DNA from 4 places in the Streptomyces mauvecolor genome. Region 2 is predicted to be linked to each of the others. Evidence: riboswitches for the same ligand, from Rfam matches in the RefSeq annotation. Region 2 holds a riboswitch; each other region holds the start of a gene.
What was found. Region 2 has a riboswitch for cobalamin ahead of ABD346_RS03435 (CbtB domain-containing protein). Riboswitches for the same ligand answer to the same signal wherever they lie in the genome.

Region 1 (5,299 bases), on a different contig from region 2:
CCAGGCCCACTGGGCGCCACTTGGCGTTGGAGCGGCCGGCCTGCTCGGTCGGGTAGAAGTTGATGTCGACGACCCGGTCGAGGAAGGTCACGGCGGTGCGGACGGTCGCGTCGAGGCGCTCCCAGTCGATGCCGTCGCCCACGACGAAGGCGCCCAGGTTGACCGAGCCGAGGTTGCAGACCGCCGTCTCGCCGTCGTCCGTGACCTCCAGGATCTCGGTGCACAGGTTGGAGGAGTGGACCGTGTGGCCGGGCTCGGCCGTCTGGTTGGCGGTGCGGTTGGAGGCGTCCTTGAACGTCATCCACCCGTTGCCGGTCTGCGCGAGGGTGCGCATCATGCGGCCGTACAGGTCGCGGGCCGGCATGGTCTTCTGGGCGAGCCCGGCGGCCTCGGCCTTGCGGTAGGCGGCGTCGAACTCCTCGCCCCACAGGTCGACGAGCTCGGGCACGTCGGCCGGCGAGAACAGCGACCACTGGCCGTCGGCGTCGACCCGGCGCATGAACTCGTCGGGGATCCAGTGCGCGAGGTTCAGGTTGTGCGTACGCCGCTGGTCCTCACCGGTGTTGTCGCGCAGCTCCAGGAACTCCTCGATGTCGGAGTGCCAGGTCTCCAGGTACACCGCGGCCGCGCCCTTGCGCCGGCCGCCCTGGTTGACCGCGGCCACCGACGCGTCGAGGGTCTTCAGGAACGGGACGATGCCGTTGGAGTGGCCGTTGGTGCCCCGGATCAGCGAACCGCGGCCACGGATGCGGGAGTACGAGAGGCCGATGCCGCCCGCGTGCTTCGAGAGGCGTGCCACCTGGTGGTAGCGGTCGTAGATCGAGTCGAGCTCGTCCAGCGGCGAGTCGAGCAGGTAGCAGGACGACATCTGGGGGTGCCGGGTGCCGGAGTTGAAGAGCGTCGGGGAGGACGGCAGGTAGTCCAGGCGGCTCATCAGGCCGTACAGGGACGCCACTTCGTCCAGGGCGCGGACCGACTCGTCCTCGGCGAGGCCGGACGCCACGCGCAGCATGAAGTGCTGGGGGGTCTCGACGACCTTGCGGGTGATCGGGTGGCGCAGCAGGTAGCGGGAGTAGAGGGTGCGCAGGCCGAAGTAGCCGAAGCGGTCGTCGGCGCCGTCGGCGAGGGCGGCGTCCACCAGCGCGTCGAGGCGGGCGGCGTGGGCGTCGACGAACTCGGCGGTGCGGTCGGCGATCAGGCCCTCGCGGTGGCCGACGGCGACCGAGGCGGAGAACGAGACCGCGCCCTGGGTCGCGGCCTCTTCGGCGATGGTGATGGTCAGGAGGCGGGCGGCGAGGCGGGAGTACGCCGGGTCCTCGGAGATGAGCCCCGCGGCCGCCTCGGTGGCCAGCTCGCGCAGCTCGGCCTCGTCGGAACGGGCGTTGCGGCCCCGCAGCGCGGCGGCGGCGACCCGGCCGGGGTCGGTGTCCGCGAGGTCGGCGGTGAGATCGGTCAGGGTCCGCAGCAACGCGGTCCCCGGGGCATCCGCCAGCTCTTCGGTGATCGCTGAAGCGGGATCCGCAGGGGCGATGGTCACGTGGGGGGCACTCCCTCGCTCGGCACGGGGCCCTTCGGAGGGAGGCGTCGGCGCGCGTCGGGGCAGCCCGAGCGCGTCGTCCACCGGCCCAACCGCGAGGCCCGGACGTCTGGCATCCGGTTCGGTCGACCCGGACGCGCCATCGGCAGGTCATCGGACTCGACCGGCACAAAGACGTACAGGTCATACCGTTGCGGGACAGTTCCGGATTCGAACCGGATTCCCCTGCGGCGACAGCGAGGACGAGCATACATGTGGGGGGCTCCGGATGCGGCAGCCCCCACATGTTGTGTCAGCCGCGATGTGGCGCTCCTGTGACGTACCTCTCCGCTATCGTCGGAGACAGCACCGTCGAGGAAGGTGAGCGAGGCATGACCGTGATGGCCGACCGCCCCCACATGCTGCCCGACGAATTCGAGGCTCTGGCGCGCATAGCAGCCCGCGAGAGGGAGGGAACGCGGCTCGAATTCATCAACGGGGTCATCAGGAGCAAGGCCATCCCGGACGGCGATCACAACCGGATCATTCAGTGGCTGCTCAAGGTCTGCATGCAGGCTCGGCCTGACGACCTCTTCCTGCACCCGGGACAGGGGATCAAGGCGGAGGAATACCGGACGGGGCGCGCCATCCCCGATGCGGTGCTGGCTCATCCGGATGCCTTCGTCGGGCAGGGCGATTGGGTCGACCCGGACCCCATTCTCATGGTGGTCGAGGTGACCTCGTGGGACTCGGACACTCACCGGCGGGACCACGTCGAGAAGCCTCAGGCCTATGCGGAGACGGGCATTCCCGTATACCTGCTGATCGACCGGGCCAAGTGCGAGATCTCCGTCTACAGCGAGCCCGAAGGCCGCCGGTACGCGAACGTGCGCACGCTGCCCTTCGGCGTATGTGTACGAGCAGAACTCAGTGCGCCGACCCCGCCGTCGCCGGGGGCAGTTCCGTGGCCACGCCCGGGTCGCCCGCGTCCGCCGTGTAGTCCTCGGGCGACGTCTCGTCGATGCCGTCGGGGGCCTTCAGGGCGCGCAGGACGACCGTGAGGACCACCGTCACCACCACGTTCAGGACGAACGCGGTGAGGCCGATGTAGCCGATCTCGCCGATGCCCGGGATCTCCTTCGAGGAGCCGCCGAAGTGCTTCTGGGTGGGCGAGGCCACCCCGTACGCGGCGAGGGTGCCGTAGACCATGCCGACCGCCCAGCCCGCGAGCAGCGCCCAGCGGTGGAACCAGCGGGTGAACAGGCCGCCGACCAGCGCCGGGAAGGTCTGCAGGATCCAGATGCCGCCCAGGAGCTGGAAGTTGATCGCGACCGTCTTGTCCATGGTCAGGACGAAGACCAGCGCGCCGACCTTCACGACAAGGGAGACCAGCTTGGAGACCTTGGCCTCCTGCGCGGGTGTCGCGTCCGGCTTGAGGAAGTCCTTGTAGATGTTGCGGGTGAAAAGGTTCGCGGCCGCGATCGACATGATCGCCGCCGGGACCAGCGCGCCGATGCCGATCGCCGCGAAGGCGACGCCCGCGAACCAGTCCGGGAACATGTCCTCGAAGAGCTGAGGGATCGCCAGCTGGCCGTTCTTGACCTTGACCCCGGCCGCGATCGCCATGAAGCCGAGCAGCGCGAGCAGGCCCAGCATCAGCGAGTACAGCGGCAGGATCGTGGTGTTGCGGCGGATCACGTTGCGGCTCTTGGAGGACAGCGTCGCGGTGATCGAGTGCGGGTACATGAACAGCGCGAGCGCCGAGCCGAGCGCGAGCGTCGCATACGTCCACTGGCTCGACTCGCCGGGCGCGATCGCCCCCGTCGGCTTGCCGCCGGGCGGGCCCGCGAACTTGTGCTGCGCCGCGCTGAAGATGGCGTCGAAGCCGCCCAGCTTGATCGGGATGTAGATGATCGCCACCGCGATGACGAGGTAGATCAGACCGTCCTTCACGAATGCGATCAGCGCGGGCGCGCGAAGGCCGGAGGAGTACGTGTACGCCGCGAGCACCGCGAACGCGATGAGCAGCGGCAGGTCCTTGACGAACCAGTTGCCGGACTCGCCGCCCACGCCCATGACGTCCAGCACGGCCTGGATGCCGACCAGTTGGAGCGCGATGTACGGCATCGTCGCGAGGATGCCGGTGACCGCGACCGCGAGGGACAGGCCCTTGGAGCCGAACCGGCCCCGCACGAAGTCCGAGGTGGTGACGTAGCCGTGCTTGTGCGAGACCGACCACAGGCGCGGCAGGAAGGTGAAGATCAGCGGGTACACGAGGATCGTGTACGGCACGGCGAAGAAGCCCGCAGCGCCCGCCGCGTAGATCGCCGCGGGTACGGCGACGAAGGTGTACGCCGTGTACAGGTCGCCGCCGAGCAGGAACCAGGTGACCCAGGTGCCGAACGACCGTCCGCCCAGGCCCCATTCGTCCAGGCTCGCCTCGTTCTCGGCCTTGCGCCAGCGCGCGGCCATGAAGCCGATGACCGTGACGGCCAGGAAGAAGAAGATGAAGACGCCGAGCGCGACGCCGTTCACGCCGTCCTTCACGTGGACGCACCCCCCTGCTTGTCAGACGTGGAGGCGGTGCGGGAGCGCTGGTCGTGCTGCCACAGCTTGTACGCGATCATGGTGAGCGCGGTCGAGATCAGCACCCAGAGCATCTGGTACCAGTAGAAGAACGGGATGCCGCCGAGCGCCGGGTCGGTCTTGGCGTACGAGCTCACCCACAGCATCGCCACGAAGGGCGCGATCAGGCAGAGCGCGATGACCACGCGCAAGGGCGTGATCACCGGTCTCCTCACTTCTGTCGAATCCGGCATTGGGTGGCTCCGTCCCCTCACGATCACCTGTGCGTTGGATCACTTGGTAATGCGCAGGAAATCTAGGGGAGAGTTTCGGTCAAGGGAACCCCCGTCCGGATTCCGGACGGCTCAACGACCGGGAAGTGGCGCTCAGTCGGCCGGCCGCTTGAGGCGGGCCACGAACTTGTACCGGTCGCCGCGGTACACCGACCGCACCCATTCCACGGGTTCGCCCTGGCCGTCCAGGGAGTGCCGCGACAGCATCAGCATCGGCAGGCCGACATCGGTGCCGAGAAGCCCGGCCTCGCGCGGGGTGGCGAGCGACGTCTCGATGGTCTCCTCGGCCTCCGCGAGGTGCACCCCGTACACCTCGGCGAGCGCGGTGTAGAGGGAGGTGTACTTGACCAGCGAGCGGCGCAGCGCCGGGAAGCGCTTGGCGGACAGGTGGGTGGTCTCGATGGCCATCGGCTCGCCGCTGGCCAGGCGCAGCCGCTCGATGCGCAGGACGCGGCCGCCGGCGGTGATGTCGAGCAGCCCGGCGAGGGTGTCGTCGGCGGTGACGTAGCCGATGTCCAGGAGCTGGGAGGTGGGCTCCAGGCCCTGGGCCCGCATGTCCTCGGTGTACGAGGAGAGTTGGAGCGGCTGGGAGACCTTCGGCTTGGCGACGAACGTGCCCTTGCCCTGGATGCGCTCCAGGCGGCCCTCGACGACCAGTTCCTGGAGGGCCTGGCGCACGGTGGTGCGGGAGGTGTCGAACTCGGCGGCCAGCGTGCGCTCGGGCGGCACCGGCGTGCCGGGCGGCAGGGTCTCCGTCATCTCCAGCAAGTGACGCTTGAGGCGGTAGTACTTGGGCACGCGAGCGGTGCGGGCGCCGGCGCCCGCCTCTGTCTCGCTCCCGCTCCCGTCGGCCATGGCCTGCCTTCCCGAGTGCTGCGCTGCTGCCGTCACCGGCTCCTCCGTCTGTCGCGGCTCACATGGTGGC
Region 2 (5,299 bases):
CACCAGCACCTTGCCGCCGAGGTGGCCGCACTTCTTCTCGGAGGCGAGCTGGTCCTCGTAGTGGATGCCCGCCGCACCGGCCGCGATCATGGCCTTGGTGAGCTCGAAGGCGTTGAGCGGGCCGCCGAAGCCGGCCTCGGCGTCGGCGACGATGGGGGCCAGCCAGTCCGTCGTGTCACTGCCGCCCTCGGCGGTGGCGATCTGGTCGGCCCGCAGCAGCGCGTTGTTGATCCGGCGCACCACCTGGGGAACGGAGTTGGCCGGGTACAGGCTCTGGTCGGGGTAGGTGTGGCCGGCCTGGTTGGCGTCGGCGGCGACCTGCCAGCCGGAGAGGTAGATGGCCTGGAGGCCGGCCTTTACCTGCTGGACGGCCTGCCCTCCGGTCAGCGCGCCGAGCGCGTGGATGTAGTCGAGCTCGTGGAGCCGGCGCCACAGCCGCTCGGCGCCGCGCCGGGCCAGCGTGGCCTCCTCACGGACACTGCCCGAGAGCCGCACCACGTCCTCGGCGCTGTAGGTCCGCTCGATGCCCTTCCAACGCGGATCGGTCGCCCACCGCTGCGCCAGCTCCGCCGCTGCCGCCGTCGTCTTTGCCTGTGCCATGACCGTCTCCCGGAGAATCGTGAACTGTGCGAATGCTCGGCACTGGGTGCCGAGGTGATCTCAAGGTGCGGCCCGCCGATCCCCTGAGTCGGCAATCCGAGCAAGGGTGCAGAGTCGGGCGGAGGTGCCGGGATTTCCGACGTCAGGGCCTGAAATAGCACCCCGGTTCCGCTCCGCCCGACGGGAGTCCGGCGGGCCGCACTACGACTCTGGCACTGGCACTCAGTGCCAACAAGTAAGGAAAGATGCCAACTTCTGCGCATCTTCGCCCGGGGATTTGCCAACGTTGTTAACCCCGAAAAGCTCGCCGACACGGCTACGATCGCGAGCAGTGCCGACGATCGTGACCACACAGGAGCCACGGGTGAGCAAGACGTACGCAGGCGCGCGGCTGCGCAGGCTGCGCGAGGAACGCCGCATGAGCCAGGCCGACCTCGCCCGCACCCTCGGCATCTCGCCCAGCTATCTGAACCAGATGGAGCACGACTCCCGGCCCCTGACCGTGCCCGTACTGCTCCGCCTCACCGAGGCGTTCGGCGTCGACCCGGGCTTCTTCTCCGAGCGCGACACCAGCCGCCTCGTCGCGGACCTGCGCGACGCCCTCACCGGCGAGGTCTCGGCGGGCCGGGTGTCCGCCTCCGACCTCTCGGACCTGGCCGCCCGCATGCCGGCCGTGGCGACCGTCCTGGTGGACCTGGGCCGGCGCAACCAGCACTTGGCCGAGCAACTCGCCGAAGTCGCGGAAGGACGGGGCCCGGGTGCGGTCGCACAGCCCCGGTCCCCGCACGAGGAGATCCGCGAGTTCTTCTACCGGCGCCAGAACTACCTGCACGACATCGACCTCGCCGCCGAAGACCTCGCCTCCGAGATCGGCGTACGCCCCGGCGAGGTCGTGCGCGTACTGTCCGCGCGCCTCGCAGAACGCCACGGGGTGCGCCTCGCCACGGACTCGGACCGGATGCTGCACCACTACGATCCCGGCGCCCGCGTGCTGCACCTCTCCAGCCGGCTGCGTCCGGGGCAGCAGGCGTTCCGGATGGCCACCCAGCTCGCGCTCCTCGAACACGCGGAGGGGATGTCCGCCCTCGCGTCGGAGGACTTCGCCCGCGACTCGGCGGCCTGGCCGCTGGCCCGGATCGGCATCGCCAATCACTTCGCCGCCGCGCTGATCCTGCCCTACCGCCGCTTCCACGCGGCCGCCGAGGAATCCCGCTACGACATCGAGCGGCTCACCGACCACTTCGGACTCGGCTACGAGACGATCTGCCACCGCCTCAGCACCCTGCAGCGCCCCCGGCTGCGCGGCGTGCCCTTCTCCTTCGTACGCGTCGACCGGGCGGGCAACATGTCCAAGCGCCAGTCCGCCACAGCGTTCCACTTCTCCCGGGCCGGCGGCACCTGCCCGCTGTGGAACGTGTACGAGGCGTTCGCCGCCCCCGGACGCATCCATGTCCAGGTCGCCGCCATGCCGGACGGCCGGCGCTATCTGTGGACCGCCCGCGCGATCTCGCGGCACCGGGGCGGCTGGGGCGAGCCGGGCAAGACCTTCGCCATCGGCCTCGGCTGCGAGATCCGGCACGCCTCGCGGCTGGTCTACTCCGACGGCCTCGACGTCGACAACACCTCCGCCGCCGTCCCCATCGGCATGGGCTGCCGCCTCTGCGAACGCACCGACTGCCCCCAGCGGGCCGTACCGCCCCTGGACCGGCGCCTCGCCATCGACGAGAACAGCAGCACCTTCGTCCCCTACCCTGTGGCGGGGGAGCGGCCGAGCCTCGGCTGATGAGCCGTCAGAAGTGGCTGGACGTCTCCACCGGATACGCCGAGCGCGCCGGGTTCGTCTCCCGGATCGTGCCCGCCGCCGACCTGGCCGGGGAGGCGCTCGCGGTCGCCGAGACCGTGGCCGGGATGTCCGCGCCCGTCGCGATGATGGCCAAGGAAGCGGCCGCCGGAGTTCACCCACCGGTTGGACGGTCTGCGAACTCCGGCGGCCCGTCAGCGGCTTCGGGCGCTGCCCGCGTCGCGATGCAGCACACAGTCGCCGCACAGCGAACCCTTGTGGCCCGGGGCGGCGCGGTAGATCAGGCAGCAACTCCTGCGCCGGAACGCGCCGTTGGCGGCTGTCGTGGCGGAACCCCGCAGGGGTGGGCTGTCCAGGAGGAGCGCGACCGCCGTGCGGGTTCGCTCCGCGAGCTCCGGCCTGGCGGCGGCGATCATCGTGGCGGCACCGTTGAGAGCCGAGGCGATGTTGCCCTGGAGGATGTGGGGTGAGAGCGAGAACGGCCGTATGGCGGCGGCGAGTTCACCGAGGGGGCGGTCGAGGAAGGTGGTGAGTTCCTCGGGCGGAACGGAGCCGGCGCTCACCGCGGTGCCGGGAACGGACAGGGGGATGGGGCCGCCGAGGACCGGCTGCCAGTGGACGTCGGGGAGGCCGAAGGTGAGAAGGCGTCCGTGCAGCACGAACGCGGCAAGGGCGGGCGACAGCAGCCTGGCGGCCAGGCCGAGATGCGTCACCGAAGCGGCCACCCGCACCTCGACGGCGTCGAGCGGCTGCCCGCCGGCCGCCGCCAGCCGGCCCCGTACGGCCGACACGCGATCTTCGATGAGCCGTCGGGACATCGGGACCCACGGCTCCGCCGGCCGGGCGTCGGGGGCATGGGTGTGCAGGGCGAAGAACGGCCCGAGCGCGGTGATCTCGCAGATCACCGCGCCCGGCGTCGGAGTGAACGTCATGCAGGGAGGGGAGCCGGGCCCTGCGCGGGGGCTTCGGCGGATTCCCGGCGGGGTTCGAGAAGCCGTTCGGCCAAGGGGCCGAAGAACAGCCCGATGGCGGCCCACAGGAGGAGCTGCGCGGCGACGGAGAAGAAGCGGAAGGAGAACAGCACGTCGGCAGGGAAACCGGGGTAGACGATCGTGCCCTTGGCATCGGTCAGGGGCAGCGGAGTCTCGGTGGCCTGGTTGCCGAAGTTCTCCTTGTTGTAGGCCAGATGCCCGAGTGAGGGCAGGACCAGCATCACGATCCCGATCGCGACGACGAACACCGCACCGCCGATGAGCGTCGCGTTCCAGTTGCCGTAGCGGGCCTGGAGGCGCTTGCCGAGCCAGACCGCCGCCACCAGGAAGGCGATCGAGCACACCACCATGATGAGGTAGAGGCCGCTGCGCTGCCCGATGGTCTCCTCGTGACCGATCGCCGGAGGATTGGCCGGGTACTTGAGGAACGGCACCAGGTACATCGCGAGGAACCCGCCACCGGCCACCACCAGCGCCAGCGTACGGGCGCGCAGGGCGCCGGTCCGGCCCAGGCAGACCGTGTAGGCGACGGCGAAGAGCGCGCCCATGGCCATGCCGAAGAAGATCATGCCGACGCCGAGGCCGACATCGGCCTGAATGGTGCGGCTGAACAGGTCCGGGTCGGCCGCCTCGGCGGGCAGACCGGCGGCCTTGTCGAGCGCTGCCTGGGCGGCGTCGCGCCCGCTCTCGTAGTCGATGGCTTTCGCGATCTGCGGCTCGGCGAAGATCCGTCCGAAGACGAACGCGAGCAGCCCTGCCACTGCGCCGACGAGAACGCCGCGCAGTATCAGCTTTTTTTCCATGTCGAGTTGTCCGTACTTCCGTGTGGGTCAGTGGCAGGGGAAGCCGAGGAAGTGACGCCCGTCGTGGACGAACTCGTGGATGTGCATGTCGTTGCCGAAGACCGAGACGGCCCCCTGGTCGACGCCGATGAAGTAGTAGGCGGCCAGTGCGAGGATCGCGGTGCCGACCAGCCACAGCACCGACTTCGAAACCGGCAGGACGATCGGCGTGGAAGCCGGGCGGGATGTGGAAACGCTGCTCAAGGCGAGGCCCTCCTTCTCGGGATCTTGCGTCCCATGGATGAAACGGGGCGAAGCAACGGATAAGTGTCTGACTCACCGGCCACCCTCGCGGGTGGTCGACTCACAGTGGCGCGACCGTGCTGGAATCTCACCAGCTTCCTTATCTCATCACTACACGTGGAGCATAGGGCTGCCTTCTCGAACGGGTCAATCAAGCCGTTGCCAAGTCCTGGCGGGCTCCCCTCACGACCCTGCCCGTCCATCGTGTCAGCGCCGGCCCGGCCGCGCGATCCGGACGGCTGCGCACCGTCACAGGGGCGGCGCCACCTCGCTCGACGGTGCAGGTTGGGCGGGGTGGGGCGGCGGTTCGGAAGGGAGGTCCGGCTCCGTGTACCCGCGCCGTTCACGCAGGCGGTCCTCGATCGGTTCGGGGGCGCCGAGGAGGCGCTCCTCGTACCGGCCGAGGGCCAGCAGCACCCCAAGGAGCAGCGGCGGGATGAGAACGGCCACTATGACCATGACGACTCCTCGAAGCGGACGGTCTGCGGACCGCGTAGCCCCTGTCGCACACCGGAAGCGTTTCGGCAACCGGTGCGGTCGGGAACCCGCACACGGACAGCGGGCCGATGTTTTCCATCGGCGCAGCACGGTTAGTCGTGAAATATGGTGCAAATCGGCTACACAATGATGACTGAGCAGACGGGTCCGCGCGAACTCGTGGCGGATCTGGTCGCGGCGGAGCGAGCCGGGTTCGACTTCTCCGTCACCTCCGACCACTTCTCCCCGTGGCTGGAGAGCCAGGGGCACGCGCCGTACGCGTGGAGCGTGCTCGGCGCGGCCGCTCAGGCCACCACCCGCATCCCGCTGATGACGTACGTGAC
Region 3 (5,299 bases), on a different contig from region 2:
ACGACCGCCACCTCGGGCAGCAGATCGGCGAGGGCGCGTACGGCGGTGCTCTTCGCGGTGCCCTTCTCGCCCCGCACCAGCACGCCGCCCACGGCCGGGCTCACCGCGTTCAGGAGCAGCGCGAGGCGCAGGTCGTCCATGCCGACGACGGCGGTGAACGGATACCGGGTGCTCATGTGCCGATCTCTCCTTCGAGTAGTGCTGTACGCCGCGGGCTCGCGGGGGTGTTCACGGCGCCCCCGGCGGGATGAAGGGCAGCCCGGCGGGCGGGCCCTGCTCGATCAGCCTCAACAGGGCGTCGGTGTCCGCGTGTTCTTCGATCAGGTCGCCGAGCCGGTCGAGCTGTTCCTCGCGCAGCGCGCCGAACGAGGTGTCGGGCGCGGGCACGAACCGGCGGCCCGCGGCCCGGGCGACCTGTTCGAGGAACCGGCGCCGGAATCCGTCGCTCTCCAGGGAGCCGTGCCAGTGAGTGCCCCAGACCGCGCCCACCCGGCATCCGTCCAAGAAGGGCTCCCCGCCCAGCACCTGGGCCACGCCGTGGTGGATCTCGTACCCCTCGACGGGCTCCCCGAGGGCCTCGCCGACGGGCCGGGCCAGGGTCTTGCCGGCGGCGAACCGCACCCGTACGGGCAGCAGTCCGAGCCCCGCCACCGAGCCCGCCTTCGACTCGACCTCGTCCTCGATGTGCTCGCCGAGCAGCTGGAACCCGCCGCAGATGCCGAGCACCGGGCGGCCCTCGGCGGCCCTGCGCGCCAGCTCCGCAGCCAAGCCGCGCTCGCGCAGCCACTCCAGGGCGCGGACCGTGCCGCGCGTGCCCGGCACCACCACGAGGTCGGCGTCGGTGAGCTCCTCGGGCCGGTCGACGAACCGCACGACCACGCCGGGCTCGGCCGCGAGCGCGTCCACATCGGTGAAGTTGGACATCAGCGGGACGGCACAGACTGCGACCCGCAGCACGTCCTCGCCGACCGGCGGCGCCACCACGGACTCCCGCACGGCCCCGCGCAGGGACACCCTGAGGCCGTCCTCCTCGTCGATGCCGAGGCCGTGGGCGTAGGGCAGGATCCCGTAGGTGTGCCGCCCGGTGAGGCCGCGCAGCATCTCGATGCCGGGCTCCAGGAGCGTCACATCGCCCCGGAACTTGTTGACGATGTATCCGGCGACCAGCGCCTGGTCCTCGGGGCCGAGCAGTGCCGTCGTCCCGAAGAACGAGGCGAACACGCCGCCCCGGTCGATGTCGCCGACCACGACGACGGGCAGCCGCGCGGCCCGCGCGATGCCCATGTTGACGATGTCGGTACGCCGCAGATTGATCTCGGCCGGGCTGCCCGCCCCCTCGCAGATCACGGCGTCATATGTGCCCCGAAGCTCCTCCAGGCACTCCAGAACGGTGCCGAGCAGCGCCTGTTGCCGCCCTCCGCGCAGAGCCTTCCCGGGGGACGCCCCCCCGGACCCCCCGAAGAAGCCGCGGGCACTCATCTCGCCCACCGGCTTGCCCATCAGGACGACCTGGCTGGAGCGGTCGCTCCCCGGCTTGAGCAGCACCGGGTTCATGAGCGCGTTCGGCTCCACGCGCGCCGCCTGCGCCTGCATCGCCTGCGCCCGGCCGATCTCCGCGCCCTCGCGCGTGACGAACGAGTTCAGCGACATGTTCTGCCCCTTGAAGGGCGCGACCTTGACGCCCTGGCGCACCAGCCAGCGGCAGATCCCGGCCGTGACGACGCTCTTTCCCGCGTCCGAGGTCGTGCCCGCGATCAGCAGCCCGCCACCCATGTACGTCCCTTCCTCACAGCGGCCCTCGTCGCGACGGAGGCGGCCAGCGTCAGCCAGCCCACCCTGCGCGAGAGCCGTACCGCCCGTTCGATGTCCGCGACCTCGACGGTCCGCCCCGAGCCATTGAGGACCGGCCGGTGCTCGACGCGCCCGGCATAGGAGAGCGTGCCCCCGAGCCGTACACCCAGCGCCCCCGCGAACGCGGCCTCGACCGGGCCCGCGTTGGGGCTCGGGTGCCGGCCGGCATCGGCGCGCCAGGCCCGTACCGCGCCCCTGGTGTCCGGGCCCGCCAGCGCCGCGAGGACCGCGGTGAGGCGGGCGCCCGGCCAGCCCGCCACGTCGTCCAGGCGCGCCGAGGCCCAGCCGTACCTGCGGTATCTGGCCGACTTGTGCCCGACCATCGCGTCCAGCGTGTTGACCGCCCGGAAGCCCACCAGGCCCGGCACGCCCGCGAGCGCGCCCCACACCAGGGCGCCGACGACCGCGTCCGAGGTGTTCTCGGCGACCGACTCGACGACGGCCCGCGCGATGCCGTCCGCGTCCAGGGACTGCGGGTCGCGCCCGCACAGGTGCGGCAGGCGTTCCCGGGCCACCTCGACGTCGCCCGCGGCCAGCGCGCCGCCGATGGCCCGCGCCTCACGGCCGAGCGACGTGCCGCCCACCACCGTCCAGGTGGCGGCGGCGGTCAGCGCGACGGATGCGGCGGGACGGCCCCGTACGGCACGGGAAAGGAGGACGGCAGCGCCCGCGGCGCCGCCCGCGCACACCAGGGTGTGCAGTGCGCCCCGGCCGCGGTGGTCGCGCCACAGGACGCGTTCGACGGCGCCGGCGGCGCGTCCGAACGCGGCGACCGGATGGCCGCGGCGCGGATCGCCGAGCAGGAGGTCGCCGAGGAGTCCGGCCGTGGCGCCGTAGGCGAAGGTGCGATCGGCCCGCATCCGCTCAGCCCGTCAGGGCGTCGCGGGAAGGGCCGGAATGTCTCGACGGGCAGGCGCGCATGGCGGTATGTCCTCACTCAGGGTGTCCGCGCCCTGGTTCGACGTGACCGGCGGTGAGAGTTCCTGGCTCGCGGGGATCACTCCCCGGTGACAGTGGCGGGACCGCGCCGGATTCGCACCGGCTTCCTCTTCTGCCGCCGTAGCTGGCCGGTGCAGTCCACCACGCTGCGAGAACACCCGTCAACTTGCCGTTGACCTGCGGCGCGAGAGAGTGCGCGGCGCCACACGGAACCGCCCTCCGGCGCGGGCCGGAGGGCGGTTCGGGTGATGTCCGTGGGTCAGGCGACGATCAGATAGATCCCGTACGCGACGGCCGCCGCGCAGGCCGCGAAGCAGACGTACGCGCCGGTGCGGGCCAGCGCCACATTGCCGGTGCCGGATGCCGCGGCCTCGTGCTTGGTGAGGCCGACGATGCCGAGGGTGAACAGGCCCACCAGGCCGACGGTCACCACGAGGCTGACGCCGAAGACGGAGCCGAGAGCTGCCCAGTCGATGTGCATGAGGATTCCTTAGCTGTGCCGGAGAACCGGGTCAGACCGTCGCCGGGGTGGGCGGGTCGGCAGGGGCCGCCGGGGCCGGGGCCTGGATCGTGGCCTTGAGGTCGATGGCCGCGGCGGCCGCCGCGGTCGGCGGCGGGGTGACCGCGGCGATCGCGGTGGTGACGACACCGGCGGGCTCGGCCGCGGAGGCCTCGCCGGTCTCGTCGGCGGTGACGTTGTGGTGGTCGACCGGCTGGCGGCGCGACAGCTTCCAGATGGTGCCCGAACCGGCGACCAGGAGGATCGCGACGGCGACGATGCCCCAGGTGCCCTGCTTGGTGAGGAACTCCGCACCCGCGCCCACGAGTCCGGCGGCCGGCAGCGTGAGAATCCAGGCGACGGCCATCCGGGAGGCGGTGGACCAGCGGACCACGCCGCCCTTGCGGCCGATGCCCGCGCCCATGACGGAGCCCGAGCAGACCTGGGTGGTGGAGAGCGAGAAGCCGATGTGCGAGGAGGCCAGGATGACGGTGGCGGCGCCGGTCTGGGCGGCGAAGCCCTGCGGCGGGCGCAGCTCGGTCAGGCCCTTGCCCATGGTGCGGATGATGCGCCAGCCGCCGAGGTAGGTGCCCATCGCGATGGCCAGACCGGCCGAGACGATGACCCACAGCGGGGGGTTCGCGCCCGGGTGCAGCACACCGCCGGTGACCAGGGCGAGGGTGATGATGCCCATCGTCTTCTGGGCGTCGTTGGTGCCGTGGGCGAGCGAGACGAGGCCGGCCGAGGCGATCTGGCCCGCGCGGTAGCCCTTGGCGGTGGCCTTCTCGTCGGTGTTCCGGTTGAGCCGGTACGTCAGCCGGGTGGCCAGCATCGCGGCGATGCCCGCGACGATCGGCGCGGCGACGGCGGGGAGCAGCACCTTGGTGACCACGGTCGAGCCGTTGACCGAGGACCATCCTGCCGACATGACCGCTGCGCCGATCAGGCCGCCGAACAGGGCGTGGGAGGAGCTGGAGGGCAGACCGAGCAGCCAGGTCAGCAGGTTCCAGAGGATGGCACCGACCAGGGCCGCGAAGATGACCTCGGTTCTGATGCCTTTTTCGTCGATGATCCCGCCGGAGATCGTCTTGGCGACCTCCACCGACAGGAACGCGCCGACCAGGTTGAGCACGGCGGACATCGCGACCGCCGTCTTGGGCTTCAGGGCGCCGGTCGAGATGGTGGTGGCCATCGCGTTGGCGGTGTCATGGAAACCGTTCGTGAAATCGAACACGAGAGCTGTCACGACCACAATCGCGAGCAGCAGCGTGATGTGTTCCATTTACCCAGGCAATCGTTCGACGTCAGTGGCTGGACGAACGTAAGTAACCTGAGTGAACGGAAGATGAACTGGGGCGGGCGTGTCGGTGTTCGTGGCCACTTCTGGCCCCCCGGCCGGCCCCCGGAGGCCGTTCAGCGGCCCGCCGCGAACCGCTTCAACTGCCCAAAAGACCCATTGAAGAGATTCTGGTCACCCGGCAGGCTCCCGCTCCCGTTCTGGAACTGCCAGAACGTCCAGTACGACCAGCCCGCCGGCAGCGCGCCCGGCGTGTCGGCGTACCGGGCCAGCCACAGGGCGTGGTGCGCGGCGAAGGCCCGGCTGCGCCCGGTGCAGGCGTTCCACCAGCCCGCGGTCGTGTAGATCACCGGGCGGCGGCCGGTGAGCAGCTGCACCTCGTCGCTGAAGTCCGTGATCCAGGAGGTCATCGCGGCCGGACTCAGCCCGTAGCACTTGCCGCCGCTGCCGTCCTTGGCGTTCTTGCCGTACGGGTTGTGCTCCAGGTCGACCGCGGGCGGCAGCGTCCAGCCGTCGTCCGACCAGTCGCCGCCGTTGCGCACGAAGAAGTCGGCCTGCTCCCGGCCGGACGCCTGGTCGGGCACCGCGAAGTGGTAGGCCCCGCGCACCAGACCCGCCTGCCGCGCGCCGTCGTACTGCTGCCCGAAGTAGGGATTGCGGTACGTCGTCGACTCGGTCGCCTTCACATAGACGAACGAGGCGCCCAGGCCCTT
Region 4 (5,299 bases), on a different contig from region 2:
CCGGCAGCCCGAGGTCCGGGGCATTCACAGCGAGCCACCTCGCACTTTCGTCCGGGCCGGGCACACTCCGGCCGGGGGTTTCGGGGACCGCCCCCGAAAGAGGGGGCATGTGGGGGATGCTACCCCGAATACTCGTCACTTTGACGATTTCTAGGGGCCCGTTTGTGCGATGACCCGCCCCGGGTGGCAGCATGGAGGCCGTGGCTGTGATTTCCGGGGGTGCCCCCGGACCACTGGCAGAAGAGACGAAGGTCGCCCAGAGCCGTGAGTGTTGCCCCCGTAGAGATCGAACGCCCCGAGTCGGCGGAGCAGAGCCGGCCCGTCGCCGAACCCGACGTGCCCTGGGTGACGCTCGTGCACAACGACCCCGTCAACCTCATGAGTTATGTGCAGTACGTCTTCCAGTCCTACTTCGGCTACTCGAAGGACAAGGCCCACAAGCTGATGCTCGACGTGCACCACAAGGGACGGGCCGTGGTCTCCAGCGGCAGCCGCGAGGAGATGGAGCGCGACGTGCAGGCGATGCACGGCTACGGGCTCTGGGCGACGCTCACCCAGGACCGCGGCTGATGGCCGGTCACTTCGAGGCCCTGCCCCGCGGCGGCGCCGCCGTCGCGCTCGACGAGGTCGAGATCGCCATCCTGCGCTCGCTCGCCGTCCAGCTGCTCGAACTCATCGGGCCCGGCGACGAACCGGCCGAGGACGCGGACCCGCTGGCCGCCCTGTTCGCCGAGGGCCCGAGCGAGCCGCCCGCCGACCCGGCGCTCGCCCGCCTCTTCCCCGAGGCGTACGCGAGCGAGGAGAGCGACGAACTGCGCGCCAAATCGGCGGAGTTCAGGCGCTTCACCGAGAACGACCTGCGCGCCCGCAAGCGCACCGACGCCCTCGCGGTCGTGCACGGCCTCGACGCGCTGAGCCCCAAGGGCGACGGCGGAGCCGTCCTCAAGCTGACCGCCGAGGATTCACAGCACTGGCTGGGCGCGCTCAACGACCTGCGCCTGACCATCGGCACCCGCCTCGACGTCACCGACGAGGAGGAGAGCGAAGAGCTGTACCGGCTGCCGGACGACGATCCGCGCAAGCCGATGGTGATGGCTTATTTGTGGCTGGGTGTGCTCCAGGAAACACTCATCGAGACGCTCATGCCCTGACCGATCGTCCGGCGGATGGCCGTTCGCTCAGCGGACGCTCAAATCCGTATAACGATCCTGTCACCACAACGACCTGCTTTGTGGCGCAAAGGGACCTTTGTCCGCTTCTTCCTGTGGTGTGCGCCACAGTGGCCGATAGGGATCACCCATAAGGCCGTGATAAATCTTCACGACCACCCGGGGACGCCACCCATGTCCCCGGGGGCGCTTTGACCGGCTGACCGCCGGTGGCACTCCATCCACATCCGGGGGGATCAGGACCTGATCCGTCGCTTCGTGACCGAGGCGGACGGGTCAGCATGGAGAAAGGCGCACCACCATGACCTCAGCGCAGGTCGACAAGCACGACGACCGTCCTGCCGGCAATGAGGCCGCGGGGACCGCCCACAGTTCGAGCGAGGGCTCGGGCGAGGGATACCAGCGGGGCCTCGGGGCCCGGCAGATCCAGATGATCGCGATCGGCGGTGCCATCGGCACCGGCCTCTTCCTCGGCGCGGGCAAGGCCATCTCGAAGGCCGGCCCCAGCCTCATCCTGGCCTACGCCATCGCCGGCCTGGTCATCTTCTTCATCATGCGCGCCCTCGGCGAGCTGCTCATGTACCGCCCGGTGTCGGGCTCCTTCTCGGAGTACGCCCGGGAGTTCGTCGGCCCGTTCTGGGGCTTCGTCACCGGCTGGACGTACTGGCTCTTCTGGGTCGTCACCGGCATCACCGAAGTCACCGCGGCCGCCCAGTACATGGCCTTCTGGACCCACAGCAACGTCCCGCAATGGCTGTACGCGCTGGTCTTCACGCTCATCCTGTACGCCGTGAACCTCATCTCCGTGAAGCTCTTCGGTGAGCTGGAGTTCTGGTTCTCCATGGTCAAGGTGACCGCCATCGTCGGCATGATCCTGATCTGCGCCGGCATCCTGACCGTCGGCTTCTCCGACGCCGCGGACACCGCCACCGTCGCCAACCTGTGGAACGACCACGGCTTCTTCCCCAAGGGCATCGGCGGCACGCTGATGACCCTGCAGATCGTCATGTTCGCCTTCCTCGCCGTCGAGCTGGTCGGTGTGACCGCGGGCGAGTCCAAGGACCCCGAGAAGACCCTGCCCAAGGCCATCAACACCGTGCCGTGGCGCATCGCCGTCTTCTACATCGGCGCCCTGATCATGATCCTGTCGGTCGTCCCGTGGCACGAGTTCCAGCCGGGCGTCAGCCCCTTCGTCGCGGCCTTCGAGAAGATGGGCCTCGGCGTCGGCGCCGCCATCGTCAACTTCGTCGTCCTCACCGCGGCGCTCTCCTCCTGCAACTCGGGCATGTACTCCACCGGCCGCATGCTGCGCGACCTCGCGCTCAACGGCCAGGGCCCGAAGGTCTTCACCAAGCTCACCAAGAGCGGCACCCCGCTGGTCGGCACCACGGTCTCCGCGGCGCTCATGCTGGTCGGCGTGTGGATCAACTACGTGGCGCCCGGCAAGGCCTTCGACTACGTGGTCTCCTTCGCCACCATCTCCGGCATGTGGGCCTGGATCATGATCCTGGTCTGCCAGATCCGCTACCGCCGCCTGTCGGACACCGGCGCCCTGCCGCAGTCCAGCTTCCGCGCCCCCGGCGCCCCGTACACCAGCTGGTTCGCGCTGATCTTCATCTTCATGGTCATCGTGATGATGGGCATCGACAAGGACTCCCGTGTCTCCCTGTACTGCGCGCCGCTGTGGGGCCTGATCCTGGGCGTCTCCTACCTGGTCCTGAAGGCCAAGAACCCCGAGAACAAGGCGTTCGAGAAGCGCAGCTAATGCTCTGACCTGGGCGTTCTCACCATTCGGGCCGGTACGTATCGACTGTCGATACGGACCGGCCCGTCTGCTTATCCTTGCCGACATGCTGACCATCACCCAGGCCCTGTACGACCAGCTCGTGGCGCACGCCCGCGCCGACCACCCCGACGAGGCGTGCGGTGTGGTCGCGGGCCCGGCGGGCACCGGCCGCGCCGAGCGCTTCATCCCGATGCTGAACGCGGCCCGCTCGCCCACGTTCTACGAGTTCGACTCGCAGGACCTGCTGAAGCTGTACCGCGAGATGGACGACCGCGACGAGGAGCCGGTGATCGTCTACCACTCCCACACCGCGACCGAGGCGTACCCCTCCCGCACGGACGTGACGTACGCGAACGAGCCCGGCGCGCACTACGTCCTGGTCTCGACGGCGGACACGGACGGGGCGGGGGAGTTCCAGTTCCGCTCGTACCGGATCGTGGACGGCGTGATCACGGAGGAAGACGTGAAGGTGGTAGAGGCGTACTGACCCTCAGGGGTCGACCCGTACCATCTATACGCAATCTCGAACATTCGGGCGGCAGGACCCAGGAAGCCGGTGTGAATCCGGCACGGTCCCGCCACTGTGACCGGCCCCGTGGAAACCCGCGGGGCCGGAAGCCAGGAACTGACCTGCCGCCTTCTCCCGACGACAGGGGACGTGGAAATCCCCTTGGAGGAGCTCAGCCATGCTCTGGCGCCGCGCGGCCCTGGCCGCCGCCCTGCTGTTCCCACTGGCCGCCTGCACGACACAGGCGCGGCCCGAGGCCCAGGGCCGCTCGGCCCCCGGCTTCCCCTACACGGTCACCAACTGCGGCGTGACGACGGCCTTCACCGCCCCGCCGAAGCGAGCCGTGACGATGAACCAGCACGCCACGGAGGTGATGCTGGAGCTGGGCCTCGCCAAGTCCCTGGTGGGCATGGCCTACCTGGACGACAAGGTCCTCCCGGAATACGAGCAGGCATACCGCTCGGTCCCCGTCCTGGCGAAGGAATACCCCTCCTACGAAAAGCTCCTCTCGGCCAATCCGGACTACGTGTACGGCGGCTACGCGTCCGCCTTCGCGGCGAACGAGGGCCGGGGCCGCGAGGCTCTGGCCAAGAGCGGCATCAAGTCCCGCCTGAACGTGGAGAACTGCCCCAAGGGCGCCGCGACGACGATGAACGAGGTGTACGACGAAGTCCGCGAGGTGGGCCGGACGTTCGGCGTGCCGGAGCGGGCGGAGTCGTGGGTGAAGGCGGCGGAGGCCACGAACGCGCGGACACAGGCGGCCCGCAAGGGCGCGGCCCCCGTCCCGGTCTTCGTCTACGACAGCGGGGACAAGACGGCGTTCACGGTCGGCGGCAAGGGCATCGGCAACGACATCGTGACGCGGGCCGGCGGCCGCAACGTCTTCGCGGACGACCTCAAGGACACGTCCTTCGGCGACGCGAGCTGGGAAAACGTGGTCGCCCGCGCGCCGGAGGCGATCCTGATCCTGGACTACGGCGGCACGAGCGTGGAAGCGAAGAAGCAGCGCCTGCGCGACGACCCGGCCCTGGCATCCGTCCCGGCCGTCAAGAACAACCGCTTCGCGGTCCTGCCGCTGTCGGACATGGTGACGGGAGTCAGAGCACCGGACGCGGTGGCGAAGCTGGCGAGCCGGCTCCGCCCGGGGGCGGGGGAGTGAGCGGGGTGACCCCGCGTTGGCGGTACCCCCTTGTGATCGGGGGGCTCGCAGCCGTTCTGGCCGCCGGCGTCGTCGGCGGGCTCGCGCTCGGGTCGGTGCGGATACCGGCCCACGAGGTGCTGGGGATCGTCACCGGTTCGGCGGAGCCGGGACCGTACCGGACCATCGTGCTCGACGTCCGGCTGCCCCGCGTCGTGCTCGGGGCCGTCACGGGGGCCGGGCTCGCCGTCATCGGGACCGTGCTCCAGGCCCTCGTACGCAACCCCCTCGCCGACCCCTTTCTGCTCGGCGTGTCCAGCGGGGCCGCCGCCGGGGCCGTCGCCGTGATCGTGCTCGGGGTGGGGGCCGGGGTGGCCACCACCGTCGCCCTGCCCGCCGCCGCCTTCGCGGGGGCGCTCGCCGCCCTGGTCCTCGTGTACGCACTGGCCGGGCGCGGCGGCTCCATGACGGGCGGCCGCCTGGTTCTCGCCGGGGTCGCCGTCTCGTACGTCCTGTCCGCGCTGACCAGCCTGATCCTGGTGACCTCGGCCAGCGCCGAGCACGTACAGGAAGTCCTGCACTGGACGCTCGGCGGACTCGGCGGCGCCCGCTGGGACATGCTCGCCCTGCCCGCCACGGCCCTCACCCTCGGCACCCTCGTCCTGATCGCCCTGGCCCGCCCCCTGGACCTGCTGCTC

Region 1: linked by a shared signal. The riboswitch ahead of ABD346_RS26620 (ribonucleoside-diphosphate reductase subunit alpha) and the one ahead of ABD346_RS03435 (CbtB domain-containing protein) in region 2 are both predicted to bind cobalamin.
Region 3: linked by a shared signal. The riboswitch ahead of ABD346_RS07110 (cobalamin biosynthesis protein) and the one ahead of ABD346_RS03435 (CbtB domain-containing protein) in region 2 are both predicted to bind cobalamin.
Region 4: linked by a shared signal. The riboswitch ahead of ABD346_RS29370 (ABC transporter substrate-binding protein) and the one ahead of ABD346_RS03435 (CbtB domain-containing protein) in region 2 are both predicted to bind cobalamin.

The regions. Positions count from the first base shown of each region.
Region 1 covers NZ_BAAASQ010000021.1:271,338-276,636, forward strand. The annotation lists gene ABD346_RS26620 (ribonucleoside-diphosphate reductase subunit alpha) at 1-1,537, opposite strand, end outside; cobalamin riboswitch at 1,665-1,793, opposite strand; partial or broken gene ABD346_RS26625 (Uma2 family endonuclease) at 1,909-2,460, shown strand; gene mctP (monocarboxylate uptake permease MctP) at 2,444-4,063, opposite strand; gene ABD346_RS26635 (DUF3311 domain-containing protein) at 4,060-4,335, opposite strand; gene ABD346_RS26640 (GntR family transcriptional regulator) at 4,468-5,229, opposite strand.
Region 2 covers NZ_BAAASQ010000004.1:71,904-77,202, reverse strand. The annotation lists gene aceA (isocitrate lyase) at 1-600, opposite strand, end outside; gene ABD346_RS03455 (short-chain fatty acyl-CoA regulator family protein) at 965-2,383, shown strand; partial or broken gene ABD346_RS03450 (enoyl-CoA hydratase) at 2,419-2,544, shown strand; gene ABD346_RS03445 ((2Fe-2S)-binding protein) at 2,596-3,333, opposite strand; gene ABD346_RS03440 (CbtA family protein) at 3,330-4,196, opposite strand; gene ABD346_RS03435 (CbtB domain-containing protein) at 4,224-4,439, opposite strand; cobalamin riboswitch at 4,480-4,620, opposite strand; gene ABD346_RS03430 (hypothetical protein) at 4,728-4,937, opposite strand; gene ABD346_RS03425 (LLM class F420-dependent oxidoreductase) at 5,082-5,299, shown strand, end outside.
Region 3 covers NZ_BAAASQ010000007.1:57,251-62,549, reverse strand. The annotation lists gene ABD346_RS07120 (putative cobaltochelatase) at 1-176, opposite strand, end outside; gene ABD346_RS07115 (cobyric acid synthase) at 229-1,773, opposite strand; gene ABD346_RS07110 (cobalamin biosynthesis protein) at 1,755-2,711, opposite strand; cobalamin riboswitch at 2,810-2,948, opposite strand; gene ABD346_RS07105 (hypothetical protein) at 3,050-3,271, opposite strand; gene ABD346_RS07100 (inorganic phosphate transporter) at 3,303-4,571, opposite strand; gene ABD346_RS07095 (lysozyme) at 4,703-5,299, opposite strand, start outside.
Region 4 covers NZ_BAAASQ010000023.1:397,344-402,642, reverse strand. The annotation lists gene ABD346_RS29395 (nicotinate phosphoribosyltransferase) at 1-28, opposite strand, end outside; gene clpS (ATP-dependent Clp protease adapter ClpS) at 265-570, shown strand; gene ABD346_RS29385 (DUF2017 domain-containing protein) at 570-1,151, shown strand; gene ABD346_RS29380 (amino acid permease) at 1,471-2,934, shown strand; gene ABD346_RS29375 (M67 family metallopeptidase) at 3,020-3,442, shown strand; cobalamin riboswitch at 3,479-3,603, shown strand; gene ABD346_RS29370 (ABC transporter substrate-binding protein) at 3,642-4,622, shown strand; gene ABD346_RS29365 (FecCD family ABC transporter permease) at 4,628-5,299, shown strand, end outside.